DNA from 2 places in the Pseudomonas sp. SDO5522_S412 genome. Region 1 is predicted to be linked to the other one. Evidence: riboswitches for the same ligand, from Rfam matches in the RefSeq annotation. Region 1 holds a riboswitch; the other holds the start of a gene.
What was found. A riboswitch is a leader RNA that binds a small molecule or an ion and turns the genes downstream of it on or off. The one in region 1 is predicted to bind cobalamin.

Region 1 (14,322 bases):
TTCGGCACGGGCCAGCACGGCGCTGGAGTTGAAGATGTTGAGGCCCTTGTTTTCCATGGCGCCCATGTTGAAGTCGTTGACCGCGACGATCATGAAGATGTCGAGGTCGTACTCACGGCCATAGACTTCCTCGTCCCAGCGCATGGATTTCTTCAGGCTGTTCATGGCGTGCTGGCACTTATCGATGTTTTCTGGCTCGACATAGATACGCAGCGCCACGGTGCGCTCGGTCATGGTGGTGAAGGTGTCTTCGACACACCACAAATCACCGGCCACCAGTGCAAACAGGTACGCCGGCTTCTTGAACGGATCTTCCCAGGTCGCCCAGTGCCGGCCGTCTTCGCCAGGGCCGGAAGCAATCGGGTTGCCGTTGGACAGCAACACCGGGTAGCTGTGTTGCTCGGCGATCACCGTGGTGGTGAACACGCTCATCACGTCCGGACGGTCGAGGTAATAGGTGATCTTGCGGAAACCCTCGGCCTCGCACTGGGTGCAGAACATGCCGCCGGATTTGTACAGGCCTTCCAGGGCGGTATTGGTTTCCGGGTGGATCTTCACCGTGGTGTCGAGGGTGAAGGTCGCGCTGGTGGGGTGCACGGTCAGGTGGCTGTCGCTCAACTGGTAGTCGGCGTCGGTCAGTTCCTGGTCGGCCAGGTTCACCGACAGCAGCTCCAGCTGCTGCCCGTCCAGCACCAGCGGCGGCAAGCCGGCGCCGCGCTCGGGGTTGCGGCGCATCACCAGCTGCGCGTGGACCAGGCTATGGTCCTCGAACAACTCGAAGGTCAGGTGCGTCTCGTCGATCAGGTAATCCGGCGCCTGATAGTCCTTCAGGTAAATCATCTTCGGCTGTTCGGTGCGCATGTCTGTCGTCCTTCTACTGATGCACGGCGAGCTGGTAGGCCGTGTATTTACGAATATTGATCACGCCGGTATCGAAGATCAGGTATTGGCCCTTGATCCCCATCAGCGTGCCTTCGGCAATCGGGTTCTTGTCCAGGTTGAAGCTGACGATCTTGGTCGGATACTGCTCGATCGGGTAGCGGATTTCGATCGGTTCGATGTCGGTCACCGGTTGGATGGCCTGCAGGCCAAAGCGTTCCTGCAAACCGAGCATGCCTTCGGCACAGCTGGCGAACAGTTCGTCGCGTACCTGCGCAAGGTCGACTGCCTGCGCGTCGCCCTTGAGCAGCGCGCGCCAGTTGGTCTTGTCGGCCACCTGGCTGCGGAACAGGTCTTCGACGAAGCCCGACTGCTGGCGCGTGGCAACGCGCATGATCGGCAGCGCCTGGCTGGCGCCCTGGTCGAGCCAGCGGGTCGGCAGCTGGCTGGCGCGGGTGATGCCGACCTTGATCCCCGACGAGTTCGCCAGGTACACCACGTGGTCGGTCATGCAGAATTTTTCACCCCAGGCCGGATCGCGGCAGGTGCCGGCGTCGTAATGGCAGCGCTCGGGGCTCATGATGCACAGGTCGCACTGGGCCAGTTTGGTCATGCACGGGTAGCAGTAACCCTGGCTGAAACTGGTCTTGGTCTTGCGACCGCAATGGGTGCAATGGATCGCACCGAGGTATTCCAGGCGCACGGTAGTGCCGATCAATGGATTGACCGGCACCTCGGTGTCGCCCAGGCGAAACGCGTATTGAACGGTCGGCTCACCCAACTGCGCCGACATCTTGCTGACTGCACCACGGCCAATCTCAATCAATGGATGGCATCCGACTTGAACAGGATGTTCGGCACCGGCGCCGACTTCGAGGCGCATTCCTGCGGGCCCATGTAGCCGGTGCGCTGGTCTTCCGGCAGGTTCTGCAGTTCCCAGGCGATCACCGCCTGCAACGACAATTCACGCTGCTCGGCGGTGAGCTTGCGGCCATCGGACCATTTGCCGATTTCCACGGCGAGCTTGAGGCTCTCGTAGATGTCCGGGGTGATGTTTTCGATCATTTCGACAAAAGAGGACATAAGACTCTTCCTTAACTAAATAGGAGACATTTTGCGGCGGCTGTACAAGCCACCCAACAAACCGGTCAGGCAACCCATCACCAGGCCACCCACGTGGGCCGCGTTGGCGATTTCGCCGAAGCCGATCATCGAGACCAGGCCCGACAGGCACAGCACCAGCCACACCAGCATCATCACCAACACCCCGCGAGGCAGGCGATACACCGGATTCGGCGACACCCACTGATAGATCCAGCAATGCCCGAGCAAGCCATACAGCACGCCGGACAACCCGCCAAACAGGCCGGGACCACCAAAATAGTATTGAGCGTAGTTCGACACCAGGCTGAACAGCAGGGTCAGGCCCAGCAGGTTGATGCTGCCCTGGCGCAACTCGATGCGTCGCCCCAGCTCCCAGTACCACATGCCGTTCATGGCCAGGTGCAGGATGCCGAAGTGGATCAACATCGGCGTGACGAGGCGCCACCACTGTCCCGACGCCAGGCTGTCGGTCAATGGCGTGAAACGGATGTACTCGCCTGCCACGCTGAACGGCAGGAACGTCAGCCAGCTCATGGCTTGCAGGTTATCCCCCAGCAACGTAACGGCGCCGACGATGATGCTCAGCAGCAACACCAACGCGGTCACCGGGCTGTGGCGAAGCTGCTGGGCAAACCCGGGACGCCTGGTCGACGTCGCCTGCTCGGGAATGTCCAGTTGCTGGTCCGGGTCACCGGCCGGAAAGCGCTGGTACAGGACCTTCACGTCTTCACTGATGGAATCAGGCACCCACAGCACCTGCTCCCCGGCTTCTTCGCTGACGCGATGGGGCACTTGCATGCGTTGCAGAAGCTTGACGAAACCACTCAAATCCACCGCCAGCGGCAGGCGTAACACAGCAACGGTACTCATGAAATAACCTCAGGGCGCTCGACATCGACCCAAACAAATTTACGCGGGTCCAGGCGGGTTTCCTGATCCAGCCGGTACGCCACCAGCTTGCCGTACAGCACCGCGCTGTAGTCCAGGCAGGCCAGGTTCGGGCGGATCGGCGCCGGTTTGCCGCTGCGCCAGTAGTGGCCGACGAACAGCAATGGCTCGTCGACGCCGTAGCGCAGCAGGGAATTCTTTTCAGTGGACGACAGCGGCGTGGCGGCCACAGGTTCCGGCAGCGCATCGGGCTGGAACACGATATCGCCGTAGGTTTTCGGGTCGTCTTCCCAGAACTTGGTGCGGAAGAACGAACGCGTCAGGCCGTCGCCGCCGGTCAGGGTCAAGCCGTCCGGCAGGCGCATGTCGGTGCCGCGCAACAGGCGGTCGAAGGCATTGCTGGCGAAACTGCCGGGCACGGCGGCGGCTTGCAGGAAGTGTTCGTCGATGCAGCCGTCCGGGAAATGCGCGCGCAGGGGCTCGATAAAGCCGTTGTCCCAGCAGGCGTGCACTACGCGGAATCGCCCGGCGTCGACAAACAGCGGCATGTCATAGAACCAGCCGAGGAAATCGTGCCAGTCTGCCGGGTGCTGTTCGAACTGGGTCAGGGTCTCGTGGATCAACCGCGCGTGGCGTGGCGTGTGCTCGCGCACAAACTGCTTGCCGCTGCCCGGGGCGGCGGGCGTGCTCCAGCCCAGCGCGTTGAACTCATGGTTGCCCATGATGCACAGCGCCTGGCCGGCCTCGGTCATGTCGTGGACGATATGCAGCGCCTCGCGAATGCGCGGGCCACGGTCGATGATATCGCCGAGGAACACGGCCATTCGCGAGGGATGGCGCCAGGTGCCGCCCTGCTTGTGGTAACCCAATCGGTCGAGCAAGTGCTCAAGGGTATGAGCGCAACCGTGCACGTCACCAATCAGGTCGTAGCTACGCGCGGGATCGAGCATCAGTCGCCTCCACCCCCCAAGCGGCTGCCCCAGCCCAGCTTGGTCCGGCACACTTCGTAGTAGTTGTGGTCCAGCGGGTGGATCAACCGCAACTTCTGTGCCTTTTTGCTCACGGTGATGGTGTCACCGGGGGCGCAGGTGAAATGGTTCTGCCCGTCGCAGGAGACTTGCGGGTAGATCTGCATGTCTTTTGACACCACGATTTTCAGCTCACTGTTGCCATCGACCACGATAGGCCTGCTGGACAACATATGGGGATACATCGGCACGATCACAATGGCATCCAGCTTGGGATGCATGATCGGCCCACCGGCCGACAGCGCGTAGGCCGTGGACCCGGTCGGCGTGGCGACGATCAGGCCGTCGGCCTTCTGGCTGCACACGAACTGGCCGTCGATGTACAACTCGAACTCGATCATCCGCGTCGACTTGCCGGGGTGCAGCACCACATCGTTGAGGGCGTCGCCCTGGCCGATGGCTTCGCCGTGGCGGCGCACTTCGGCTTGCAGCAGGAAGCGGTTTTCCACCAGGTAGTGGCCGTCCAGCACCTTGGCCACTTCGACTTCCAGCTCGTCGGGGCGAATATCGGTGAGGAACCCCAGGCTTCCACGGTTGATCCCCAGCACCGGCACGTTATGCCGCGCCAGCGCCCGGGCGGCGCCCAGCAGGCTGCCGTCGCCGCCCACCACGATCACCATGTCGCAGACTTCACCGAGCATCTTGCGCGACGAGGTCTGCAGGCCATGGCCCGGGAGGATTTCAGCGATGGTGTCTTCGAGGATCACGTGCAGGTGGCGCTCGAGCAGAAACTTTTTCAGTCGGCGGACGGTGTCCAGCACCTGGGTACTGCCCAGGCGACCGATAATGCCGATATTGCGAAATTGCTCCATGGGGCTCCTGCGGGGTTCGGGTTCTGCAAAAAAGAACGATTATGGGCGAAAGCCGGCGTTACACAAAATCCTTTGTCGCCGCAAACCCCAGACGACAACGGTTCTCAGCCCCCTTCCCGGCTGTAAAAGGCTATGCTCGGACCATGACTCTGTTCCCTGATTTGCAGCACCTGCCCCGCCAACTGCGTCACCCCGAGGTGCGCGATCTCGCGTGGGTGATGCTCGCCCCGCCGATGCTCGCGCAAACGCCGTGGCCACAACGCCACCCGCTGACCGGCAGCGACTGGGTGCAGGCCCCGCATTTGCTGGAGCAGTGGCTGCGCCAGCTGGACCAGGACAGCAGTGCCTTGCTGCATTGGCTGAGCCAGGCACGCACCCGCCGGCTGGGGTTGTATTACGAACGGCTGTGGCAATTCGCCGTGCAGCATGCGCCGGGCGTGGAGCTGCTGGCGGCCAACCTGCCGATCCGCCAGGCCGGGCATACCCTGGGCGAGCTGGACATGCTGCTGCGCGACCGTGACGGTGTGCATCATCTGGAACTGGCGATCAAACTCTACCTCGGGCCCCAGGACGGTAATGGCCGGGACACCGCGCAATGGCTCGGCCCCGGCTGTCATGACCGGCTCGACCGCAAGCTGGCGCACCTGGCCCAGCACCAACTGCCGATTTCCGCCCGGCCGGAGAGCCGCGAAGTCCTGGCCGCGCTGGATATCCAGACCTTTGATGCCCATCTGTGGCTGGGCGGTTATCTGCTCTACCCATGGCCGGGCATGGCGCAGGCGCCGCAGGGCGCGCATCCCCAACACCTGAATGGCCGCTGGCTGCATCAGCGCGATTGGTCGAGGTTTATCGAGCAAAGCCCGGCAGGACGCTGGCAACCGCTGCCCCGCCACGCATGGCTGGCGCCGGCGCACTACCCGGCGAACGAGGCCTGGGACGCGGCCCGGATGCAGCACTGGCTAACCGAACTGGACCCCATGGCGCCCGCGCAGTTGCTGGTGCGCCTGGTGGAAAACAGCGAAGGCGAATGGGAAGAAGCCGAACGGTTGTTTCTGGTGGCGGATCTGTGGCCGAACGTGCCGGCGCTTACAGGTTATCGATATGCCGATAGTCAATCTGTAACCCCATAGCCAGCTGCTTTGAACGGCCCAACCGAATCGGACCGCGCTCGATGTCCACCAGCAAGCCCGGGCAGTCCAGCGGCGGCAGCCCTGCCACATCTTTCAGCCGTCCATCGGTGATCACCAGCAACCGCTGCTGCTCCACCGGGTAACGCTTGCGCCGCGCCAACAACCAGTGCCCCGCTTCGTTCAGCGCTGCCAACAATGGCGTGCCACCGCCTGCACCGAGGCCATCAAGCCACTGACCCAGCCCTTTTGCCGCCTTTAATCCCTGCACCTGCCACTTTGGCGATTGCCCGCTCGCGGTGAGCAACGCCATGCGCGCCCGCTGTCGATAGGCATCGTCGAACAGTTGGGCCAGCAACCCCTTGGCATCACTCAGCGCCTGATGCCGCCGGGTGGAGGCCGAAGCATCGACAATCACCAGCCACAGCTCATGGGGCGTACGGCTACGCAGTTGATACAGCAAATCTTCGCGGCGTTGCGGCCGCCCGCCGAGCAAGGTGCCCGGCCAGTTGACCGAACCTTCGGCCGCGCTGCGCGCCTGTCCGCGCCGGCCCTTGTTCAGTCGACCCGCCTTGGGCCGTGCATCCGCCCCCGCGTCAGGTTTGGGGCGGATGCCTAGGGCTTTTTTGGCCAGGTGGGCACATCACGGCGAGCACCTATCGGCAAGGCAGGTGCGGGCATGTCGCCCCATTGGCCCTGGCCTTCAGGTGCATCATTGGGCTTGGGTGATTGACCGCCAGCGGGCGGCGTTGCAGGCGGGGATTGCTCCTGACGACGATGGCGCAGGGCAAATTCCGCGACCGCTTCGATATCTTCTTCGCTGATAGCCGTCGCGCCCCGCCAGGCCGCATGGGCACGTGCGCCACGCAGCCAGACCAGGTCGGCGCGCAAGCCATCGACGCCGGCGGCAAAGCAGCGCTCGGTAATCTGCGTCAGCGCCTGGTTATCCAACGGGATGCTATCCAGCAAGGCGCGGGCCCGGGTGCAGCGCTCACGCAGCGCGGCCTGCCGGTCGGCCCATTGCCCGCAGAAACCCTGAGGGTCGCTGTCGAAATCCAGGCGGCGACGGATGATCTGCCCGCGTTCGGCCGGCTGGGTGTGCCCGCTCAGCGCTACGTTGAAACCAAACCGGTCGAGCAATTGCGGGCGCAGCTCGCCCTCTTCCGGGTTCATGGTGCCGATCAGCACAAAACGCGCCGAATGCCGGTGGGAAATCCCGTCGCGCTCGATCAGGTTGGTGCCGCTGGCGGCCACGTCCAGCAGCAGGTCCACCAGGTGGTCGGGCAGCAGGTTGACTTCATCGACATAGAGCACGCCGCCGTCGGCCTTGGCCAGCACGCCGGGGGAAAACTGTGCGCGGCCCTCACTGAGTGCCGCGTCCAGATCGAGTGTGCCCACCAGCCGCTCTTCGGTGGCGCCCAACGGCAGCGTGACGAACTGGCCGCTGGCGAGCAAGTCCGCCAGGCCACGGGCCAGGGTGGACTTGGCCATGCCCCGCGGGCCTTCAATCAGCACGCCACCGATCTTCGGGTCGATGGCCGTCAGGCACAGGGCCAGTTTCAAGTCGTCGGCGCCGACCACGGCGGACAGCGGGAAATGTGGAATGTCGGTCATCAACTGCCTTCTTCTATATCCAACAACAGGTTTTCCAACGCCTCGCGGTACGCCCCAGGCTCCTGCCACATGCCGCGTTGCTGGGCTTCGAGCATGCGTTCGGTCATGTCCCGCAGGGCATCCGGGTTGTGCTGCTGCACAAAGGCGCGGGTGCCCGGGTCCAGCAAGTAGGCATCCGCCAGCAACGCGTATTGATGATCGTCGATCAACGCCGTCGTAGCGTCGAACGCGAACAGATTATCCACGGTGGCTGCCATCTCGAACGCGCCTTTGTAGCCGTGGCGCTTCACCCCTTCGATCCACTTCGGGTTGGCCGCACGGGCACGAATCACCCGGTTCAACTCTTCCTTCAACGTGCGGACTTTCGGCAAGTCCGGCTGGCTGTGGTCACCATGATAGCTGGCGGCCTTGTCGCCGCTCAGGGTTTCCACGGCGGCGAGCATGCCGCCCTGGAATTGGTAGTAGTCATTGGAGTCGAGCAGGTCATGCTCGCGGTTGTCCTGGTTCTGCAACACCGCCTGCACCTGGCTCAAACGCTGGGCAAACTGTTCGCGGGCGGCGGTGCCTTCGTCGGAGCCGCCATAGGCGTAGCCGCCCCAGTTCAGGTAAACCTCCGCCAGGTCTTCGCGGCTCTGCCACAAGCGCCCATCAATCGCGCCCTGCACGCCGGCACCATAGGCACCGGGCTTGGCACCGAAGATCCGCCAACCAGCCTGCTTCGCCGCCGCGTCCTCGTCCAGGCCCGACAGGCGCAAGGCCTCTCGCTCACTGCGCACCTTGGCCGCCAGAGGGTTCAGGTCGTCGGGTTCGTCCAGCGCCGCCACGGCTTGCACCGCCGCATCGAACAGGCGGATCAGGTTGGCGAATGCATCACGGAAGAACCCCGACACGCGCAAGGTCACATCCACCCGTGGCCGGTCCAGCAGACTGATCGGCAGGATTTCAAAGTCATCCACCCGCTGGCTGCCGGTGGCCCACACCGGACGCACGCCCATCAGCGCCATGGCCTGGGCGATATCGTCGCCACCGGTGCGCATGGTGGCAGTGCCCCACACCGACAGGCCGAGTTGGCGCAAGTGGTCGCCATGGTCTTGCAGGTGACGCTCAAGGATCAGGTTCGCCGACTGGAAGCCGATGCGCCAGGCAGTGGTGGTGGGCAGGTTGCGCACATCCACCGAGAAAAAGTTACGACCGGTAGGCAACACGTCCAGACGGCCCCGGCTCGGCGCGCCGCTGGGCCCGGCCGGGACGAAGCGCCCGCTCAAGGCATCCAGCAACCCGCGCATTTCCGCCGGGCCGCAGGCATCCAGGCGTGGCGCGACGACGATGCGCAAGCTCTCGATCACCGCCTTGACGTCTTCCCAGCCGGGCTCTTCAAGCTGCTCCACGGCACCTTCCAGCGCCTGCTCGATCAAGCGCGCGGCATACAGCTCCAGGCGTTCACGGGTGTCGCCGGCGGTGCGCCACAACTGCGTGTCGATCTTCTGCAACACCACTGGCCGGCGCCCCGTCCACGGCTCGGCCAGGGCGCAGTCCAGCGGATCGAAGCCCAGGTCGAAGGCCTTGGCCAATACCCGCAGCAGGCTCGATTGCGGCCCGCGCCCATCGCCACGCGGAATACGCAACAACGCCAGCAAGGTGTCGATGCGCAAGCGGCCCTCGGGTGACTCGCCGAAAATGTGCAGGCCATCGCGAATCTGCGACTCCTTCAAGTCACACAGGTAGGTGTCCAGGCGCGGCAGCCAGATCGCCGCATCGGCGTCGCTGTCGAGGTTTTCGTCCAGGGCCAGTTCCTGGTCGATGCGGGTTTCGCGCACCAGCTTGAGGATGTCCTTTTGCAGCTCGCGGGCACGCCGTGGGTCGAGCAGTTGTGCCTCGTAATACTCGTCGGCCAGCAACTCCAGGTCGCGCAGCGGCCCATAGGTTTCGGCGCGGGTCAGCGGCGGCATCAGGTGGTCGATGATCACGGCCTGGGTGCGGCGCTTGGCCTGGGCGCCCTCGCCCGGGTCATTGACGATAAACGGGTAGATATTCGGCAGCGGCCCCAGTAGTGCGTCGGGCCAGCAGTTCTCGGAAAGCCCGACGCCCTTGCCCGGCAGCCATTCCAGGTTGCCGTGCTTGCCAACGTGGATCACGCCGTGGGCGCCGTAGGTGTGGCGCAACCAGAAGTAGAACGCCAGGTAGCCATGGGGCGGCACCAGGTCCGGGTCGTGATAGACCGCACTCGCGTCCACCTGGTAACCCCGGGCCGGCTGGATGCCGACGAAGGTCAGGCCCAAACGCAGGCCCGCGATCATCATGCGGCCGTCGCGGAACATCGGATCGCTATGAGGTGTACCCCAGCGTGCCAACACGGCCTGGCGATTGGACTCGGGCAAGCGGTTGAACATCGCCTCGTAGTCATCCAGCGCCAGGCTCTGATGACACGGACGCAAGTCGAGGCTGTCCAGGTCGTTGCTGACGCCGCCCAAGAGCGCCTGGATCAGTGCCGTTCCGCTTTCCGGCAGCTCGTCCGGCAGCGGATAACCTTGGATTTTCAGTGCCCGCAGGATATTCAGCGCGGCGGCTGGGGTGTCGAGACCCACGCCGTTGCCGATACGTCCGTCCCGGGTCGGGTAGTTGGCGAGGATCAGCGCGATACGCTTTTCGCCATTCGGCACCCGCGCCAGTTCGACCCAGCGCCGCGCCAGTTCGGCGACAAAGTCCATGCGCTCCGGTTGTGCGCGATAGCACACCACATCCGACTGGCTGCGCTCACTGCGCCAGGCCAGGTCCTTGAAGCTGATGGGCCGGCTGATGATGCGCCCGTCCAGTTCCGGCAACGCGATGTGCATCGCCAGGTCACGTGGGCCGAGGCCTTGCTCGCTGGCCTGCCAGCCGGGCTCGTTGTCCTGGGCGCAAATCGCCTGGATCACCGGGATATTGCGGCGAAACGGCCGCAGGTGCGGCGCTTCGGGGCTGGACTGGGCAAAACCGGTGGTGTTCAGAATCACCGAGGCGTGCACCTCGTCCAGCAAATCCTCGACCACGGTCAGGCAGCCGGGCTCTTTCAAACTGGCCACCGCCATCGGCAGCGGGTTGAGACCCGCGGCCTGCAAGCGCTGGCAAAAAACATCGATAAAGCCGGTGTTGGCCGCCTGCAAATGGGAGCGGTAGAACAGCACCGCCGCCACGGGAAAATCAGCTTGCCAGTCAGCCTGCCAATCGTTGAGACGGGCATTGGCTTTATGCGGGTGATAAATCGCCGTGCGCGGCAGGGTTTGCGGCTCGCTCCAGGCGTAATCGCGGCCAAGGTAGCCGGCGGCCAGGCAACGATAGAAATCCAGCGCATTCCCCAAACCACCCTGGCGCAGGAAGTGCCAGAGCCGGTCACGTTCCTCGGCGCCCACGGTGCTGAGGCCACTGAGTTCCGGGTCCGGGCGATCATCCCCCGGCACCAGGATCAGCTGCACGCCGCGTTCGGCCAACTCCACCAGGCGCTCGATACCGTAGCGCCAATAACCGATGCCGCCGTGCAGCGAAATCAGGATGACCTTGGCGTGGCGCAGCACCTCATCCACATACAGGTCGACCGAAGCATGGTTCTGCACCTGCATCGGGTTCGCCAGGCGCAGGCTCGGGTAATCCTCGGGCAACTGCTGGGCCGCTTCGGCCAGCAGCGCCAGGCTGGAATCACCGCTGCACAGGATCACCAGCTCGGCGGGGGTTTGCCCAAGGTCAGCGATGTTGTCATCCGAAACGAAACCGCCGGGCTGGGTCCTGAGCAGATGCATGGTTTAAACGCTGAGGGCAGCGCGCAGTTGCGCTTCGAGCAAGGCGGCGTCGAGTTCCTGGCCGATCAGCACCAGGTGCGTGGCGCGCGGCTCATCGGCGCGCCAGGCGCGGTCGAAGTGCTTGTCGAAACGCGTGCCCACGCCCTGGATCAGCAGGCGCATCGGCTTGTTCGGGATCGCCGCGAAGCCCTTGACCCGCAGGATGCCGTGCTTGACCACCAGTTGGGTCAGGGCGTCCAGCAGCAGGCTTTCGTCGGCCTGGGGCAGTTCGATGGAGATGGAGTCGAAGGCATCGTGGTCGTGGTCGTCCTCACCTTCGTGATGATGATCGTGATGGCTGTGGCGGCCGTCGATGTGTTCTTCCGAGCCCGCGCCCAGGCCGATCAATACGTCCAGCGGCAGGCGACCGCTGCTGGCTTCGATGATTTTGACCGCCGGCGGCAGTTCTTCTGCCACTTCCAGGCGCACACGGGCCAGGTCTTCAGGGCTGATCAGGTCGGACTTGTTGAGGATCACCAGGTCGGCGCTGGCCAGTTGGTCGGCGAACAGCTCGTGCAGCGGCGATTCGTGGTCCAGGTTCGGGTCGAGTTTGCGCTGGGCATCAACCTGGTCCGGGAAGGCGGCGAAAGTACCGGCCGCCACGGCCGGGCTGTCGACTACGGTGATCACGGCGTCAACGGTGCAGGCGCTGCGGATTTCCGGCCACTGGAATGCCTGGACCAAGGGTTTTGGCAGGGCCAGGCCCGAAGTTTCGATGAGGATATGGTCGAGGTCGCCGCGACGGGCCACCAGTTCGCGCATCACCGGGAAGAACTCTTCCTGGACCGTGCAGCACAGGCAGCCATTGGCCAATTCGTAGACGCGGCCGTTGGCTTCTTCCTCGGTACAGCCGATGGAGCATTGCTTGAGGATTTCACCGTCAATGCCCAGCTCGCCGAACTCGTTGACGATCACCGCGATACGGCGCCCCTGGGCGTTATCCAGCATGTGGCGCAGCAAGGTGGTCTTGCCCGAGCCGAGGAAGCCGGTAACGATGGTGACGGGGAGTTTGGCCAGTGTTTTCATCGGATGCCCTTTGGGGCGGGCATACGGGACGAGTGGCCCTGCGCGGGTGCGCAGGAGCAGAATTCGCCACCGGATCACCCCGCCCGGTTGAAGTAGAAAATCGGTTGCGAGGCAGGTCTCCTGGCTTGGGGCTTGCCGGCGGTGATGCCGGCGCTGGCTGCGCCTTCCCGCCTTGTTCAGGCAGTGGCGTGGCAGTCAGATAAACCCTTTACAGTTGCGGGGGCAGCCGCGGCATTGACCGCGTTCCCTTCTTAGCTTCGGCCTGGGCCGAAGAACCTCGAAGGTGCAAGGCTACGCAGTGCGCGGGGACGGGTCAATGTCCGAGCGTTTGGCACTAAGCAGCGCCAGGCGCTCCAGCATGCCTTCGCTCGCCGCCGGCCCGGCCTGGACGCTGCATTGCTCGACGGACACGCGTGCACCGTCGGCGTCCACCACCGCCACTTCCACCGGGCGCCGGGTTTTCCGGTCGACCAATTGCAGGCTTTCACCTTCGTTGGCGAAATGGCGGTTGCCCCAGCCGATGAACGCCATGATCACCACCCGGAAATCCTCGCCAACCGGCGTCGGTACGTACTCGAAACGGGGCGGCCGCTCGCTGTATTGCCGGCGTTCCAGCAGCCCCGCTTCCACCAGGCTGTTGAGCCGGCGAGTGAGCATGTTCGGAGCGATCCCCAGGCTCTGGGAAAACTCATCAAAACGCCGCAAACCTTGCAGCGCGTCGCGCATGATCAGGATGCTCCACCACTCGCCTACCCGTTCCACTCCACGGGCTACCGGGCATTCGGCATTCACCAGCGACTTACGTTGCATTGCAGTTCCTCTGTGGGGCGGCTACGGAAATTTCAGCTATCGGATGTTACTTTCATAATGATAGTTTCGTCCATGCATTGCTACCAACCTGAAATTTGCGGAGCTAAGCGATCATGAGTAAGCGAATTGTTGTGACCGGCATGGGTGCAGTGACACCGCTGGCAACCGGCGTGGAACAGACCTGGAAGCGCCTGCTGGCCGGTGAATCCGGGATTCGCAGGCTACCCGAGGCATTGATCGGCGACCTGGCAATCAGCATCGGCGGCCAAGTGTTGGACCGCATCCAGGACCCTGAAGCCGGCTTTGACCCGGACACTGTCATCCCGGCCAAGGAACAACGCAAGATGGACCGGTTCATCGTGTTTGCCCTGGCAGCCGCGCAAGAGGCCCTGGCCCAGGCAGGCTGGAGTCCGCAGACGCCATCGCAGCAGGAACGTACCGCGACAATCATCGCCTCCGGCGTGGGTGGTTTTCCCGCGATTGCCGAGGCCGTTCGTACGGCTGACAGCAAAGGGCCTCGCCGCCTGTCGCCGTTCACGATCCCGTCATTCCTCGGCAACATGGCGGCCGGGCACGTGTCGATCCAGCATCAACTGAAAGGTCCGCTGGGCTCCCCCGTCACTGCTTGCGCCGCCGGCGTACAGGCGATTGGTGATGCTGCGCGCATGATCCGTGCCGGCGAAATCGACATCGCCGTGTGTGGCGGCGCCGAAGCCTGTATCCACCGAGTCAGCCTCGGCGGTTTTGCTGCGGCGCGTGCGCTGTCCAGCGATTACAACGACACGCCGGCATTGGCTTCCCGCCCGTTCGATCAAGGCCGCGACGGGTTTGTGATGGGCGAAGGTGCCGGGCTGTTGGTGATCGAGGAACTGGAGCATGCATTGGCTCGCGGGGCGACGCCTATTGCAGAGCTGGTGGGCTACGGCACCAGCGCCGACGCCTATCACATGACCTCGGGCCCGGAAGATGGCTCGGGTGCACGCAGGGCAATGGAACTGGCGATCGCGCAGGCAGGGATCAGCGCCGCACAGATCCAGCACTTGAACGCCCATGCCACGTCGACCCCCGTAGGCGACAACGGCGAACTGGCAGCGATCAATACGCTGTTCGGAGCCGATTCCAGTGTGGCTATCAGCGCAACGAAGTCGGCGACTGGCCACTTACTGGGCGCAGCGGGCGGGATCGAGGCGATCTTCACCGTGCTCGCCCTGCGCGACCAGAT
Region 2 (17,453 bases), on a different contig from region 1:
AGGGTGAGCACGGGCGAAGATCAGCACCGGCTTGCCAGGCGCATTCTGGGCGGTGGTCGGCGTGAAAGCGCAGGCCTTGCACCGCTTCGTCCCCCAACCGCGCCCGCAGGCGTTCGCGCAGTTGTTCCCACGGCAGGGTTTGTTGCGGGCGCTCGTCGAACAGGTCCTGGCGCTGGGGCACAAACACCGGCAGGTCCTCGGCCACCAGGCGAAAGCCGCGCACCGGCGAGGTGACTTGCACTTGCTCCAGGCGCCCACGGGCCAGTTCGAACAGCATCGCCGCGTCACGCTCGGCGCTGAGCAGGCCGACCTTGATCACGCTGTCGGGCTCGGCCGCGTGCTCCAGGTGCAAGTCAAAACGCTGCACGCCACTGTCGCGGCCACACAGGAACGCCGACAGGTCGCCAGTCAAACGGCGCAAGGGAAACAGCAAGGCCTGGTGGGACAACACATCAAAATTCAGCTCGATGCGCACATCAAACCGGTCCGGCGGCTGGTAGAACGCCAGCGCCAGGGGCCGTTGGCCGCACAGTGCATCTAGGTGCTTGAGCAGCGCAGCGTCGAAGCGCCGGGCCAGGGTATGCCGAGGCAACGCCTGCACCTGGGCCAGGGTGCGCAAGCCCATGCGCGACAATGCGCTGGCGGCTTGCGGGTCGAGGCCGGCGCGGTCGATGGGGATCGGTGCCAGGGCGTGTTGCAGGTATTGCTCATCGGCCACGGCCAGGCCGTCGTAGGCATTCGCCAATATCCGCGCCGCCGCCGGGTTCGGCGCGGCGACGATGCGATGACGAAACCCCAGTTCGGTCAGCTCCTTGCGCAAGCGTGCTTCGAGCAACGGCCAGGGCCCGAACAGGCCCAGGCTCGACTCGATCTCGAACAGCAACGCCCGTGGGTAGAACACGCTGACCTGGGAGCTGAAACGGTAGGCCCAGGCGGCGAGAAACTGCTGCCAGTATTCGATCTGCGCCGGGTCGTATTCGGCGCAGGCGAACGCCTTGGTCAAGGCATGGGCCGCCGTCAGGGATTGGCCGGGGCGCAGGCCGAGTTTGCGCGCGGCGTCATTGACGGTTTGCAGCACCCGCCGCTGCGGCGTGCCGGCCAGCAGGGCCAACGGCTGGTCCGGTTCGGGGCGCGAACGCAGCACCCCGTCCAGCGCCAATTGCGGGAACACAATACACACCCAGCGCATGCCAACCTCAGTGCCCAAGCGCAATGGGCGCGGGATGGGCCAGGCCACCCCGGCACTTGAGCACCCGCACTTGCGCAGGGCTCGCCTCAACCGCCAGGCGCAACGCGGCCGGTGACGGGTTGATGGCCTCGTTCAAGGAGCGCCAGGCAAAGGCCAGGGTCTGGCCGGTTTCCGCCGCCACCTGCAAGCGGCGCAAGGCGCGGTCATCGGCCTTGCGCGGCCAGCACAGCACCGCGCCACAGCTGCCGGAACGCAGGCATTGCTCCACTGCCCACAAGGCATCGCGTTCATCGGCCTGGATCACTGACAGCTGGCGCACATCCACCCCGGCGTTTTGCCAGGCGTGGGGGTACGGCGTGTAGGGCGGCGCCACCAGCACGATGCGCTCACCGGCCGCCGCCAACCGTGCCAGGGTCGGCCACACCAGCTGCAACTCGCCCACGCCCTCCTTCGCCATCAGGATTTCGCTCAACGCCGCTTCCGGCCAGCCACCGCTGGGCAGCACCGCATCCAGGGCCGCAAGCCCGGTGGGATGGACGCTGGCCGGCGGCGCGGCGGGCCGGCCTTTCCAGACCCGGCCGCCATTGAACAGCGAGTCCAGTGCAACGACGGCGCCCATCAGCCTTGCCTCACCAGGCCGCAGAACACCCCTTCGATGGCCAGGTCCTGATCGGGCCGCACCACGATGGGTTGATAGGCGGGGTTGCGCGGCAGCAGGCGCACGCGCTCGCCCACGTGTTCGAAACGTTTGATGGTGACTTCACCGTCCAGGCGTGCCACCACGATCTGCCCGTTCAAGGCCTCGGCACTGCGGCGTACGCCTACCAGGTCGCCATCGAGGATGCCATCTTCGATCATCGAATCGCCCTGCACCCGCAGCAGGTAATCCGGGGTTTTCGCGAACATGCCCGGGTCGAGCAATAGACGGTTGTGCACTTCGGCATCGGCGCCAATGGGCAAACCGGCGGCCACCCGGCCGAGCACCGGAATATCCAGCAGCTCCGGCCGCGCCGGTTGATTGAGCAGGCGGATGCCGCGCGCCTGGTTGGGGTTGACCTCGATAAAGCCGCCCTCGGTCAGCGCCAGCACATGCTTGCGCGCCACGCTGCGGGAGGCAAAGCCGAACGCCTCGGCGATCTCGGCGAGGCTGGGGGACTGGCCTTGCTGCGCGATACGGTCGCGGATAAAGGTCAGGATGGCGGTACGGCGGGGCGTTAGATTCTTCATGGAGTACATTTGTACTCCTGTGGGAATTTTCTGGCAATATCCGTCAGTCGCTTCCCTGGCAACCGCCGGAAAAGTACCCGCCAAGTTGACGAACGGTCTTTCGAATGTTCAGATGCCGGCCTGTTTCAGGTGCCTCATGCCGCCGTGCATGGGGTGAAACGGGAAACCGGTGCCGCTCTTTTCGAGCCAGTCCGGTGCTGCCCCCGCAACGGTAGACGCGTGACTCCTTCGACACACCACTGTGGCCTGCGCGCCATGGGAAGGTGAAAGTGTCCATACGCGTGAGCCCGGAGACCGGCCTGGAATTCTGTTTGGCAAAATCCTGCGGTGGGCGGGCATGGGCCGGTATTGGCGTGTGCTCGGTGCCTACTCGTGCGTGCTTTTCGCGAAAGATACTTTTCCGAGAAGACTATGATTCGACCTTACAATACGTCCGTGCCCAGCCTGCTGCTCGGCTGCCTGTTCAGCCCCCTGCTGCTGGCCGACGACCCTCCCCTTGAGCTCAAGCAGCAGATCATTTCCGCACCGTCGGTGGAATCCACTACCGTGGCCGACATGGCCCAGTACGGCAGCAAGGTCGAGATCGTCACCCGCGAACAGATCGAACGCGCCGGCCCCGCCGCCGATGTGTCGCGCGTGATGCAGATGTTCATCCCCGGCCTGTACGTGGCCCCCAAGAACGGTCCGTTCGACTACGGCACCTATTCCCTGCTGGGCGGGCGCAACGATGACACGTTGATCCTGCTGGACGGCGTGCGCCTGAACAACCGCCTGTACGGCGGCCTGTACCTGGACACCCTGCCCGCCAACGCCATCGAGCGCATCGAAGTGCTCAAGGGTGGCCAGAGCCTGCTGTTCGGCACCCAGGCGGTGTCGGGAGTGATCAACATCGTCACCCGCAGCCCGCAAACCCGCGAGGCGTCCGGCGAGGTGAACCTGGGTGCCGACACCTTCGGCGGCACCACCGGCGACGCCCGGGTCGAGAAGATTTTCAATAACGGGTTTGGCGACCTCGGCTTGCTGGCCTACGTCAGCCGCAACGCCTCCGAGGGCTACCAGCCGTTTCGCAACCGCGACATGAAAAACGTCAGCGACAAGAAACGCTCCTACGAAGTCACCACCTTCGGCACCAAGGCGATCCAGTCGTTTGGCGATGACACGCGCCTTGAGCTGTTTTACCAGTACGCCGACGCCAACCTCGATTTCGCCCGCCCGGTGGACAACCACAAGACCACCAACGACCGCGTGCAACAGATCGCCACGGCCACCTTCGAGCAAACCCTCAACGAGCGCCTGAGCTACTTCGTCAAAGGCCATATCAACGATTGGGACACGCGCTATACCCGCATCAACAATATCGAAGGCGGCGGCACCCGGGTCATCAACCACAACGACTACTGGGGCTTCACCGACTGGGGCGTGCAGGCCGAAGGCAAGGCCGTGTTGCCCGGTGAGCATGTGCTGGTATTCGGTTCCGACAACCAGTGGTTCAAGGGCCAGGACGATGTATTGATCATCGACGACAACAAGGCCCAGGCCCACGCGCTGTACACCCAACTGCGCCCGACTATCGAGGCGTTGCCGAACTGGCACCCGAGCATCGGCGTACGCCACGAAGCCATGAGCGGCGGCGACAGCGCCACCGTCGGCATGCTCACTTCGCTCTACGACCTCAACGACAACTGGGCCCTGCGCGGCCAATACGGCACTGCCTACAAACTGCCGAATGCCGAGCAACTGTTCGTCAACGAAGACGATGAAAAAGGCAACCGCAACCTCAAGCCGGAGAAGAGCCGCAACGCCGAACTGGGCGTCGACTACAAGGGCAGCCTGCTGGCCCGGGACTTCAGCGCCAGCGTCACGCTGTTCAAACGCAAGATCACCGACCTGATCACCCTGGACGATATCCAGTGGGTCAACGGCCAGGGGCAGATCCAGATGCGTGGTTTCGAGGCCGACGCCAAGCTGCAGCTCAATGAACAATGGAGCGTGCAGGCCGACATGACCCGCAACCTCACCGAGTCCCGTGCGGGTGTCACCATCAACGATATCCCGGGCTTCTTCGCCCGCTCGCGGGTCGGCTATGAATCGGCGGACCGCCTGTGGGGCGCCGGCACCGCCGTGCGTTACATCGGCGATATCGTCAGCTCGAAAAAGGTCGAATACGGCAACTACACCGTGGTGGATGCCGACGCCTATCGCTACCTCGACAACGCCCACCAACACCGCGTGAGCCTGCTGGTAGAGAACCTGTTCGACCGCGACTACGTCACCAGCCGCGCCAGCAACGTCGACAACCTCGGGCGGCCGTTCACCTCCGAAGTACGCTACACGTATCGCTTCTGATGAGTACGCCCGTGGAAACTCATCCGGACTGGTCCCACGTGCCTGACCACGCCCGTCACGTGTTCCTGTGCACTGGCCCACGCTGTACGCAGCGTGGCGCGCTGCAACTGTGGAAAACCCTGCGCCGCCACCTGCTGCAACACGACTGCATCGAAAAGCCTGGCGGCGTGCTGCTGACACGCACCCACTGCCAGTTCCCGTGCAACCTGGGGCCAATCGTGACGGTGTACCCGGACACTTGCTGGTACGGCGTGCACAACAAAGACGATGTGCAACGGCTGGTGGAAGTGCATCTGGTGGGCGGCGAAGTCGTCGAGGATCTGCTGATCAAGGAGCGCCCATGAAAGCGTCGTGGTTGCTGTTGGGCGCCCTGCTCTGCGCGCCATCGGTATTGGCCGACAGCTTTCGCAACTGCAACCAGGATTGGACCGCCGCCCACTCACCGCCTTCGCGCATCGTGGCCCTCAACCAGCATGCCGCAGACCTGCTGTTGGCGCTGGATGTCGGCCCGGCCTTGGTGGGCGTGGCGTATCTGGATGACAACGGTGTGGCCCACCGACACGGCGAGTATTTCGGCGTGCCGGTGATTGCGCCCAAGTACCCGTCCAGCGAAGTGCTCTATGCGCAGAAACCGGATCTGGTGGTCGGTGGATTCGCCACTGCCTTTGGCACTGGTGTCACCTCCCGCACAGGGTTGGCAGGCAACGGGGTTGGGTCGTACTTGCTGGAGTCGGCGTGCGACGGGCACTCGCTGGATTACTTCGGGCATATTCGCAACGACCTGTTTACCCTCGGCGCCCTGGTGCACAAACAGCAACGGGCGCGGGCGTTGAGCGATGCCATGGACGCCGACCTGGCCAGTGCCCAGGCACTGGCGGGCGAAGGTAAACCGCTGTCGGTGTTCTACCTGGACAGTGAGGTCAACGGGCTGGACAGCGAAGGCCGGCGTGGGTTCGTCACCACGTTGGTGGCGGCTGCTGGTGCGCGCAATTTATTTGCCGGGATCAACCAATACCGCGTCACCGTGAGCAGCGAAACCCTGCTGATGAGTGACCCGGATGTGATCTTACTGGCGGATGCGCTGTGGTCACCGGCCAGCCGCAAACGTCAGTTGCTGACCACCGACCCGGTGCTGTCGCGTTTGCGGGCGGTGCGGGAGAACCGGATGATCGATATTCCGTTTACCCATTTGGTGCCCACTGCGAATAGCGGCCGAGTCGTGTTGGAGTTGGCGAGGCAATTCAAAAAACTGGCTGAATAATTCACGAGCGAAGCGCCTGACCAATTTCCTCAGTCCATGCCACCGACCAAAGTTGTGAAACGCTGTAGGTTTCCAATGCTGAGCGCATCGTACTTTTGATCTCCTCCAGCTCCTGGCCTGACAGATCAGGGTGATAGAGCTCGCACTTGGTGGCCGAGATATCACTCATCCCGGCTTCAGTGACTACCGGCTCGACCGCGCCACCATCCACCGGGGAAAGCCCGGCCCCAAGACGAAAAAAAGGGGCGATCAATGATCGCCCCAAATACAACGAGAGGTCCTTTTCTAAAACTACAAGCTGATCTGCTGGCGCTCCTCATCCGTCAACCGCGCCCGCGCCTGGTCACTCAACGGTCCGGCGCCGAGCACCTGCACCGGGCTGTTGGGGTTGTAGCCCGAGGTCTTCTGCCCGTCCTCCGGCTTGCGCTCCACTGGCTCGCTGCCAAAGCTCAACACTTCCACTGTGACAATCGACGCCCGGCCCTGTTTGGCCGCCGCCTGCTGGCTGCGCGCGGCATCTTCCGCCGCCTGGGACGCCGCCGCACCGGCTGCGCTCGCCGAGGTCATGGCCCCGGTGTTTACCGCCGCCGACACCGGCACCCCGGACGACTTGCCCTGGGTCTGGATGTTGGCGGCATTAACGACGCGCAACGCGGCAATGTTGATGTTGCCCGAGACCCGAATCCCCGCTTCACCCGCATCGATGGTACCCAGCGGGGCGATCAGGTCGATGTCTCCGGCCGGCACTTCCGGAATCGGGTTCAAGGTGGCAATCCCCGCCCCGGTGCTCGGCACCGCCGGCGACAGGGTCACGTTGCCCCAGTTGTCGTAGACACGCTTGGGCGGCGTGTACACCACGGTGGTCTTGGATCCGCGACCGGCGTTGATGTCGCCCTCGCCGGACCAGCCCATGATCGAGCCGCCGAAGGTGGTCATGATGCGGCTCTGGCCCAGCAGGATGCTGCCCATGGAATACAGCTGGATATCGCCGGCGCCCTGGGTGATCACACCGGCGGTGGACGGCGGTGCCGCGCCTTCGATGCCGAAGGTCTGCCCACCGCCCGGGGTGAGCATCTGGATCGAGCCACCGAAATTGGTGTGTACACCGGAGCCGCCGAACAACGTGATATCGCCCTTGTAGGTGATCGGGTTGCCGGCCACGTCCTTGTCCGGGAACAGCGCGGCAATCGCCGCACGCCCCCGTACATAGCTGCCCTGGCGCACACCGCCCACCGCGTTGTACTCACGGCCGGCGGCCTTGAGTTCGGCGAAGTACACATCACGGGCGAACACCCGTTGCTGTTCAGCGGGCAGTGCGGCGTAAACCGCGCGGGCCTGCTCGCGGGTGCCGACGAAACCGAAGCGCTCGGCGAGCCAGGTGACCAGTTCGTTCTCATAGGTCTTGGCGACCTTGCCGCCCTGGATCGACAGGGCTTCGCCTGGCTGGACGAGGTTGGCCGGGTCCAGGTAGGCCTCGACAAAGCGCCGGTAATCCGGGCCGTTGGGACCGACGCCAGCTTGCATGACGATGCCTGCGCCAGGGCGGTTGTCGCCCGCGACCACCGGGCCCAGGCTGGTGATGCTGACTTCGCCGCCCTTCGCCGGGTCACGCCCGGACATCAGGATATTGCCGCCCGCCGTCACTTCCAGCAGGCCAGGACCGCCAACCTGGAAGTTGCTGTACAGAATGTCGCGCCCGGCGGAGACGATGGAGATGTCAGTGGGGTTGTTGTGGATGAACAGGTTGCCGGTCGACTGCTCGCTGACCGCACCGGGGGCCGTATTAAAACGGCTGCCACTGCTGACAATGTCTCGCCCCGCCATCATCCAAACTGGCCCGTTACCCTCATACCAGGTCTGCCCTGAATGCAAAAACGAGGGGGAAGAATTGAACGTCAGGGTCCGGCCGCTGCTGACCCCCACCAGATCGCCGGTCAAGGCATAGAACCGCGCCGGTTCCGTTGGCGCGTAAGCGGCTGCCGACGCCGTGGCGGAGCCAAAGGCAAACAGAGGCCGCGGAAGGGAACCCGGCGAGCTACCGTTCTCCGACAGATTGTTGCCATCGACAACCACCTGACCATCAATGGTCCCGACGAACGCCGGCCGCCAAGGTGTGGCCATGATGCTGGGGTCGGCCCCGGAAGGCGTGACAAACATACCGCCCGCATAAATCGAGTCATGGGCCAGGAATTGCAACTGGCTGCTGGCACCGGGGGCGAGCACCAAGGCATTTATCGGACTCGTATCGGCTTGGTACCCCAGGACGGCGTTACCGTAATAAATACTGCCGCCAGCCGCCGTCGCTCGAACGATCGATGGGTAGACGGTTGCCAGGTCGGACGCTGCGGCGGAGACAGATGGCGTCAAGTTGCCCCCCGCTGAAAACAGGTCGATTGCCGTGTGACCGGTCCACAACGAGAACCAACTTTCGCCGGTCCCACTCGTCCCGCCACGGGTAAACGATGAGTTGTTCAGCAGGACGACACGGCCCGGGTCAATCACTTGCTGCAGCACCAGGTCACCCAATGTGGTCAGGTTGAATGTGGCATCCCCCGGCACCAGGGTGATACCCCCCACTGCCCGGCCACGGGTCGCCTGGAACGGATCGAATGCGCGGGTTTCGCCCGGGCTCTGCTCAGAGCTGTTGCTGCCGTAGGTCAGGTCGATCCGGCCCGTGGTCGCACTTTGCAGTTGGACATTGCCCCGGATATTCACCAACTGGCCGTTCTGATCGTTTACATCAACCACGCTGCCAGGGTTCAGGGCGCCACCGATACGCACCCGCAGATCGCCACCGCCCGTCAACTGCAGGCTGCCATCACCGGCAACCCGCCCGGTACTGCCGACCGCCAGCACCAGCCCCTGGCTGCGCGGGTTGGCAGAGGCCGACATTGGGTTGCCGTCCATGCGCCGAAGCACACCGGCATCCCCGCCTACCTGTACATCCACGTCACCGCCGCCGAGGGTGCCGAAACCGGTAAACCCGACGAACGCATCAGCCTTGGAGGCGTTGGCGGTATAGCTACCGAAATTGATCCACCAGGCCGTCGGCTGCGCCTGCCCGCCGGTGTTCACCGTGCCGCTGCCCTGGCGCCACAGCCAGTTGGCCACATCGGCGGAGTCGATGCCGTTATCCAGGGGGTTGGGCCGACTTGGGTTGAAGACGCCTCCCAGGATATTCCCCGTCAGGTTGCCCCCAACGTTCACGCTCAAATTCCCCCCTGCCTCCGGGTACCAGGCACGGTACAGGCTGTCAGATGAGCCGTTGACGAACTGTTCAAAATAACTGTTGGTATCGTTCAGCACCGTCTTCGCGCTGTTCAGCGCCTTGGGCTGGTTGTAGGGGTCACTGGCACCGGTTGCAGTGGACGATGTACCGGCGGTGTAGACCCCGTACAGGGAGTCCATGCTCAAGTCGCCGGCGCTGAGCAGTTCGAGGTCGCCCGTACCGGTGCGAATCACACTGAAACGGCTGCTGGAGGGGGTCGCCGCATACTCTTTGCCGCTTTGGGCCTGGCAGTAGGCGGGCGAGCTTGCACAGAACTCATCGATGGACGGGATACCGAACTGGTCCAGGATGCTTTGCTCGATCGGCGTTCCGACGGTGACGATAATCCCGTTGTCCGCCAGGTCCTTGGCGCCGAATTCGGTCCAGACATAGCCAACTTTCACGGCGCAGTACGCCGGATTGCCCCCACAGAAATCATCAATCGAACCCAGCCCGAAATCATCGAGGATCTTTTGGTCGATCGGGTCGCCTTCCTTGACCACCACCCCATTGGCCGCAAAGTCCTCCACCGCGAAGGCGGTCCAGGTCAACTTGCCCTTGGCGGGCATCTCCTTGGCAAACATGCCGTAGTGGCTGTCAGCCAAACGCAGGTCGCCGCTGCGCGGATGGGCTTGCAGGATGCGGCTGTCGGCCGCCTCGGTGTCAGCACCTGCAACCAACCGCAGCGACCAGGATTGCGAACCTTCTGCCAGCATCGGCGAGAGGGCCCACAGCTTGCCCTGGCGCCCCGCCACTTCCGGGCGCAACGCCACCGACTCAGCCCCGCCCGGCAACTTGACGTTGGTGCCGGAAGGAATCAACGCGCCGCGCGGCAGCGGTATGTCGCCATTGAGGGTCACGTAGTTTTGCGTCGGGTTAAGCGCCTCGTAGTTCGTCGGCAACGGCACCCCTTTGGGCCAGGTCAGCGCCCCGAGCCGGGTGTCCTGGGTCAGCAGGCTGCCGGCGTCCAGCTGTGAGCCGGCCGCCAGGGTGTGTGCCTGGCTCAATAACGTGCCTGCGGCAAACAGCACATTGCCCGCGCTGTCGAACACTGCTGCGGCCAGTACCGTACCGGCAGGCAGCGTCAGGTCCTGGTTCAGCGTCGCCCGGGTCGGCAAGCGCGTACCGGCGGCCACGCCCACGGCCTTGATCGGCAGGTCGTAGTTGAGCACGGTGCCCGCCGGGAAGGTCGTGCCGTCCGCCAGGGTGATGCCGTTACCCGGCACGATGATCGTGCCCCCGGTAAAGTCGATACCCGGCAACAACACCCAGCCCTTGTCATCGACGGTCTGTGGTGGCGGTGCAAAACCGTCGTTGATGCTGCCGTAAATATTCAGGTCGCCACCGGCGCGCAGGGTCAGGCTGCCCGACTCACCGGAGCCATACACCGAGGTTTTCTGGCTGTTGGGGTTGAGGCTGGCGTAGCGGTAGCCGGACAGGTCCAGATCGCCCTGCACCACCAGGTCACCGTCCGCGGTCTTGCTGACGATTTCCACGCCCGGGCGCAGGTGGAACGCATCGGCGTAGGTTGCATTGTTAAGCCCGGCGAGTTTGTTTTGCAGCAGGTTCTGGTTGAGCAATGCACCGTTGATAAAGGCCGTGCTCAGCACATGCTTGCCATCCAGGTAGGCCTGGTCGATCTGTTGGTAAGGCCGCCCGCTGGCCGTCGGGTCGGTGACGAGTGGCGCATCGTCGTAGCTGATCATGCCGTTGAGGGTGATCGAGCGCGCGCCCTGGATCGTCAGGCGGCCATGGGCATCGATGTTGATGTCGTTGCTGGTGCCATCGACGTTGATCAGCCGTGGTGCATTCAGTTCCAGGGTGCCGCGGTTGCGCCCGTCATTGCCCTGGACCGCCTCGGTGCCGTGACGCAGGTCGATGCGTGCGCCATCGGCCAGGGTCAGTTGACCGGTGCCGGAGCCGAGCACCACCATGGCCCGGTTGGGCGAGTCGATGATCTTGCCGTAGCTGTCCACCCGCAGCTTGCTGCCATGGGCGTCGAGTACCGCGCCGCCGTCCAGGGTCAGGCCGTGCTTGCCGGCCAGGTTGATGCTGCCGACGCGCTCGCCACTGGCGTCCACCAGGCCGGTGACCCGCAGGCTGCCATTGTCCACGGAGACGTTGACGGTGCCGGCCTTGAGGCCATTGCCGATGGTCAAGTCGCCCTGCTTGAGTTGGAAGCTGCGTGTGCCGAACACCTGGCCTTGATTCAGGCGCTGGTTGAGGTCGGCGAACTGCTGGTCCAGTGAACCGCTGCTGCCCAGGCGCTGGGCCTGGATTTCCACGGTACCGGCCTCATAAGGCATCGTGGTCCCGCCCGCATCGTAATAGCCACTGCTGCCGGCGAGGATCGTGCCTTGCAGGTCGACGATACCGCCCGCCGCGTCCACCGCAACCGCCCGCAGTTTGCCGGCCTGGTTGTTTTTGGCCGAGAGGTCGATGGTCGAGCCGGCAGCCTGCAGTATGTTGCCGCTGCGGCTGTCCAGCAGCACCGTGCCGCCCGCGCCGTACTGGGTCACATCGTTGAACACAGTGGCGCGACCGGCCACGTCGATCAACGCCGCATCCGTCAGCACCACATCACCCCGGGCGCCCAGGCTGATTTTACCGCTGGGCAGCACTACCGCCGTGGCCAGGCGAATGCTGTCGCCTTGCAGGGACAGTTCGGCGCCCTGGCCGTCGGCCTTGCCACGCGCCCCCACGGACGCTGCAATATCAATCGCCCCACCTGCGGTCATGCGGTTCACCGAACCGGCTTCGCCGGTCATCAGTGGGGTGAGGATATTCAGGTCGCCGCCCCTGTACTGGAAGCCCTTCACCGGGTCATAGGCGCCCTGGCTCTGATACACCGAGAGGCTGCCCTTGTGGTTGGCGGTAATGCGCTCGCTGGCATTGAGGTTCACGCTGGCAAAGCCCAAAGCCAGGCGATCGAAACTGCTCACGGTGTTGGTCTGGGCAAAGGCGCCGTAGCCGAACTCAATACGCTCGGCGTTGATATCCAGGCGCCCGCTGCCAGTGCCCGCCCCGCCGGCGATCACCGAGCCCGGTGGGGTGGTCGCGCCCTGCCAGATCAGGTTGGCGGTATGAATGTTGGCCACGTCGCCAGCGCCACCGGCACCGTAGATCGCCGGAGTGGAGAGCATCAGGTTGCTCAGCCGCGACTTACCCGTCAGTGGGTCATAGGTGTCCAGGGAGGTACTGCCGTAGAAGTTGAAACTGTCCCGCGCCGAGAGCTGCAGGGTTTCCAGGGCCGGCGCACCGAACTGTGAATCACCTTTGAGCAGGCGATCAAGAAGCGCCTGGGTGAGTGTCAGGCCGGCCGGCAACTGATTGGCCACAGCGGCAGCGGCCAGGGCTTGGGCGCTGCCGAGGTTAATGGTGCTGACCCCCAGGTTGAGGTGACGGGTGCCGTAGCGCACCTGGTCGCCCAACTGGAAGGTATTGTTGGTCAACGCCACGATGCTGCCTTCGGAGTACAGCCCGGTTTGCCCGCTGCACAGGCCCGTGTCACACACACCGATGCTGATCCCGCCGCTGGGCACCGTCGTATTGAATGCAATGACATTGAGCAAGCCGTTGGACGCCGCCAGCATATTGGTGACTTTGTAGATAAAACCGTCACGAGCGTCGTAGCTGGCTTTGCCACGGCCGATGGTGTTGATGGATGCGCCCTGCTCCAGGACGATCGCGTTGGTGTCACTCAACAAAAAGACTTCCGGCGCTGCGAGCGTCACACCTTCCCGAAGCGTGACGGTGCTGTTGGCCCGACTCGTACCGCCAGCCAGGACGATGTAATTCCCGGACTGGCCATACGTAACTGCCGTCATCCCCCCCACCATCAAACGCGAGGCTCCCAAGGCGTTGAGGCTCTCATCGTTGAAGGTAATGCCGGAAAAACCGCTGGTTGCGGAACTGCCCGCCGCGACGACTTCAATACCAAGCTTGCCTGGATCAATCACCGCCACCGCGCCGCCATAGCCACCCGCCGCGGCCTCAAAACGGCCTATGCCCTGGAACGAAAACGCATCAGCGCCGCCCCCTGGCCGCAAGGCCAGTTTCAGGGTCTTGGCGTCGACGGCGAGCATCGGGCGTGGCACACCCTGTTTCGCAGCGTCGGCCATGGCGAACTGGGCGTAGCTGGTTTCGTTGTATTGGGAATAGCGACGCAAGGTATCGGCCGAGGTCAAAATCAACTGGCTGGCAACGCTGTTGCCGATCCCGGTGTTGGCGATGGACAAGCGCCCGGCGGTGGACCAGGAGCCATTGCGCATCCGCTGGGTGGCGGCATCACTGCCGAGACCGGCCAGGCCGTTGATCTCGACGCGGAAAGCGCCGGGCATCAAGGCGTAGGTGGACGGCATCAGGGTATAAGTGCCCGCCGGCAGCCCCGGCACTCCGGCGCCGATGGTGACCTGCTGGCCCACCAACGGATCGCCTGCGCCCTTCTCCGGTGCCACCGGCGCCGAGCCAGGCTGCACCCCGGGCACGATGGCGTAAATCGGGTTGGTGCCCAGGCCCGGCAACACAAAACCGCCATTGGCACCAAACTGCACCAGTGGGCTGTAGCGCGCATCCGTAGAGCCTCCGCGCCCGGAAACGAAACCGGCCCCCAGCAATTCGCCGCCGCCCGACAGGTCCAGGGTAGCCTCAGGCTGCACCTGCACCGACTGGCCGCCGAGAATCACCCCGACGCTGAGTTCCGCGTCCTGGTTGACCAGCCCGCCCTGGCCGACAAACGTCACGGTCTTGCCGTTGTACTTATAGACCTGCCCGTCCAGGGTGCCGCCATACGGCAGCACCAGGCCCCTGCCGCTCACCGACGTCACGCTGCCCGGCAGCAATTGCACCTGGCTGCTGCCCATGCTGCCGATATCGATCAACCCCAGGGGCGCCCGCACCACACCGCCCTGCCGCACCGTCGCGGCGCCCAGTTGCAGGCGCCCGAATGCCGAGTAAGGCACCGCGGCATCCGTGTTGCCGGTACGGCCAATGGTCAGGGTGCGCAGCGGGTCGAACGTGATGTTGAGGCTGTTGAATTCGCTCAGGTAGCCGGCAATGACCCGCGCACCGACCTCCGTGGCCGGATACAACTGCGCCGCCCGCAAGGTCATATCGCCCTGGGTCAATAACTGGGTGCTGACCCTCAAGGCCACACCGTCCGGGTTCGCACCCGCCAGGAAGCGCAGATCGCCCTGGCTGGTCAGGTTGACCTGATCAAAGCCGCGACGCTCAAGGCCGACCAGGCTGTCGTCGGCCTGGCGCAGTTTGCCCTTGCTGCCAAACAACACGCTGCCGCGCACATCGATCAAGCTGCCGCTGGCATTGAACTGCGCCTCGGTGGCGCGCAGCGAGGGTAACGGCAACACCGACACCGGGTTCACGTAGAACTCCCGGGCCGGCGAATCCATGCCGGACAGCAGCAGAGACGGTGCCGACAGATTCACCCGGGCATTGGCTGCCGCGCCCTCACTGAGGTTGAAGGCACCGCTGTACAGGCGCAGGCTCTGGCCCATGTTCAAGGACACATCGCCGTCGAAACTCAACAGGCCGTTGCTCATCAATGCCAGGTTGTCGAAGCCGCCCGCACTGACCTGGTCGACGCCCAGGCGAGCGTGGCCGTATTCCAGGCTGTCGGCCGCGTCGGCGGCGGTGCCGGCGAGCGGGTGGGCCTGATGGGTCTGGCCGAGCACCAGTTCACGCACCTTCAGCACGCGATCCGTGACACTGTTCTTGGTGTAATACGGGCTGTCCAGCGCTACGTTCAGGCTGCCGCCCGCTGCGCCGGCACCGCCGGCCCGGGCCACCAGACTGCCGTCCAGGTACAAGCCATTGTTGGACGCCAGGCTGATGCTGCCGCCATTGCTGGCCACCCGGGTTGCGCCCTGCCCCGGCACATCCAACACCGCTTGCGTGCCCGACGCGTCCAGCCGGGCGCCCTCGCGTACCACCACAAACAGGTCGCTGGCAGTGACCGTGCCGGTGCTCAGGTTGATCTCGCCACCGATGCTGATCTTGCCGCCGTCACGGACCAACCCGTATTGGCTTCCACGATTGTCCACGGCGGTCGCGGCCCGGGCGGCGACATCGATCAGTGCGTTTTCACCCAGCCAGATGGAGCGGCCATGGCCAACCGCGTTGGCCGGCTCGAACGCGCGCGTGGTCAGGCCGTTCAGGTTGACGCTGCCACCCCAGGCATTGAGCGTGCCGTCGACCGTCAGTTGGCCGATGCTGCGCAGGTTGATCGACTGGCCCGGGTCGACGCTGATCACCGCGCCCTGGCCGACCACCAGCGCGGTTGTCGGCAGTTGCTCGGCAGGCGACTCCAGGTGGCCGGCGGAAAGGGTCAGGCTGGCGCCACGGCGTTGGCCGAGTACGCCCTTGCTCGCGTCTTCCTGGTAAAGCGGCGGGGTCCAGCGCTCCATCACGCTGGCCGCAGCGCCGCCGCCCGGCGTCGTGGCGGCCTGCTCCGAGAGCCGGTAGGCCGGCACGTTCACATCCACCTGAGTACCATCGGCGACCAGCAATCCTTCGTTGCCGGTAATGTCATAGGCCGAAAAACCCTTGTTGAAAAAATCCCCGGCCAACTGCAAGGTCTTGGCATCCGGCGCCTGCGGGCTCTGGCCGATCTGCACCTTGTTGGCCTGCAAGGTCAGGGTGCCGCCTGCGCTGACGCCATAGCCGCGAATCTCGGCGCCCAGGTCCAAAGCCCCCAGTGCGCCCACGGTCACGTCGCCGCCCTTGCCGCCCCGGACTTTGCCATCCAGGCCGATGGTCGCCCCGGACGACGTTTCCACCAGGCTGCCCGCCGCGAGGTTCACGTCGCCGGAGTTGCGCAACGACACCTTGCCACCGTTGATATACGCCACCCCGTCAGTGGCCGAGGGGTCGAGCGCCAGATTATTCCAGCGCCCGGAACTGTCCAGCTTGACTCCGGCGGCCACATCGAGCCGGCCGATGCCCGGCAGAATCACATCGCCAACGACATTGGAGCGATTGAGGTCGACCTGATTCAGCAGGTTGCCCGCGTTGATGCTGCCGCCGTGGGCCGTGAGGTTGGCATTGACTGAAACCACGGGGCCGAACAGGGTGATGTCGCCGCCGTCAGCCACCTTGAGTGCGCCATTGATGTCAATCTGCTGCTTTGCGCCGACCTTGATCGCGCCCAACCGGTAGCCATTGAGCTGGTCACTGTCGAGCACCAGTTTGCCCTGGCGTTCGGTCGGCAGCGCAGTGGCCAGGTCCAGGCCGTCGGCGATTTTTTGCGTGCTGCTCTCGATCAGCACCTGGTCGATGGTCGGGGTCAAGGCGTAGCGCAAGGTGCCGGTGGCCTTGTTGTACACCGGCGTGTACTGGCCAATGATCAGCTGCGCCCGCTGGGCCATGGCCTGCTGTGACTGCTGATAACCATCAAGGTTGATATTCGGTGCCTGGGTCTGGCGATCGCCCTGGAATACATCGCTGATCAACTGGCCTTCCAGCACCGCGTTGGTGGTGCCCACCACCAGCTTGCCGGCGTCGCGGCCCACGGTGTAGCCCGCCTCGTAGCGGCTTTGCTGGGCCACCAGCGGGTTGTAGTAGAAATCGCTGCGGCCCCAGCGGACGCTGGTGTCTTCAAAGCCCTTGTAGATCCCCGCGTAGAGAATGTCCCCGGGGGCTTTCGACAGCTCATAGAGCTGGCCGTCAGGCCCCTTGAGCCAGGTCTGGCGGATGTAGCCGGCCTGCACATCGACGGTGCCGCCCGACAGATTGACCTGGGCACCCTGCTGGGTCACCACGTCCTTGCCGGTGAACGTCACAGTGCCGCCCTGGGCCATCCACTCGCCGACCGAGTGGCCCTGGGTGCCCAGGTAACCGCCGACTTCCAGCAGCCCGCCGGCGGTGTACCAGCGGTCCGTCGCATAGCCGTTGGTGCCGGCCGGGACGAACACCAGGTCCCGCAGGTCGACCCATACATCGTTGTTGATCAATTGCCCGCCGTCACGGTTGGCGGGCACGTCGCGCTGTTCGTTGCCCTGCACGTTGATCTTGATGTTGTTGGCTTCCATCGCCACCTTGACGCCAATCGCGCCGGCCACGTCGATCATCGCGCCGTCACGCACCAGGCTGCGCTGGCCGGCACTGACCGCCACCTGGCCGCCGGTGGCCAGGGTGATCGAGCCTTT

Region 2: another riboswitch for cobalamin. It lies ahead of ACW9I6_RS17225 (TonB-dependent receptor plug domain-containing protein); the one in region 1 lies ahead of cobW (cobalamin biosynthesis protein CobW).

The regions. Positions count from the first base shown of each region.
Region 1 covers NZ_JBSVWQ010000113.1:1,870-16,191, forward strand. The annotation lists gene pepN (aminopeptidase N) at 1-861, opposite strand, end outside; gene ACW9I6_RS20660 (DUF2797 domain-containing protein) at 875-1,705, opposite strand; gene ACW9I6_RS20665 (YeaC family protein) at 1,702-1,962, opposite strand; gene ACW9I6_RS20670 (rhomboid family intramembrane serine protease) at 1,978-2,853, opposite strand; gene ACW9I6_RS20675 (metallophosphoesterase) at 2,850-3,824, opposite strand; gene ACW9I6_RS20680 (NAD(+) kinase) at 3,821-4,711, opposite strand; gene ACW9I6_RS20685 (DUF1853 family protein) at 4,855-5,841, shown strand; gene ACW9I6_RS20690 (vWA domain-containing protein) at 5,798-6,400, opposite strand; gene ACW9I6_RS20695 (ATP-binding protein) at 6,454-7,452, opposite strand; gene cobN (cobaltochelatase subunit CobN) at 7,452-11,225, opposite strand; gene cobW (cobalamin biosynthesis protein CobW) at 11,229-12,290, opposite strand; cobalamin riboswitch at 12,384-12,585, opposite strand; gene ACW9I6_RS20710 (winged helix-turn-helix transcriptional regulator) at 12,582-13,100, opposite strand; gene fabF (beta-ketoacyl-ACP synthase II) at 13,214-14,322, shown strand, end outside.
Region 2 covers NZ_JBSVWQ010000078.1:5,212-22,664, forward strand. The annotation lists gene ACW9I6_RS17210 (Y-family DNA polymerase) at 1-1,189, opposite strand, end outside; gene imuA (translesion DNA synthesis-associated protein ImuA) at 1,197-1,808, opposite strand; gene lexA (transcriptional repressor LexA) at 1,808-2,425, opposite strand; cobalamin riboswitch at 2,527-2,733, shown strand; gene ACW9I6_RS17225 (TonB-dependent receptor plug domain-containing protein) at 2,828-4,762, shown strand; gene ACW9I6_RS17230 ((2Fe-2S) ferredoxin domain-containing protein) at 4,774-5,106, shown strand; gene ACW9I6_RS17235 (ABC transporter substrate-binding protein) at 5,103-6,023, shown strand; gene ACW9I6_RS17240 (hypothetical protein) at 6,025-6,276, opposite strand; gene ACW9I6_RS17245 (filamentous haemagglutinin family protein) at 6,315-17,453, opposite strand, start outside.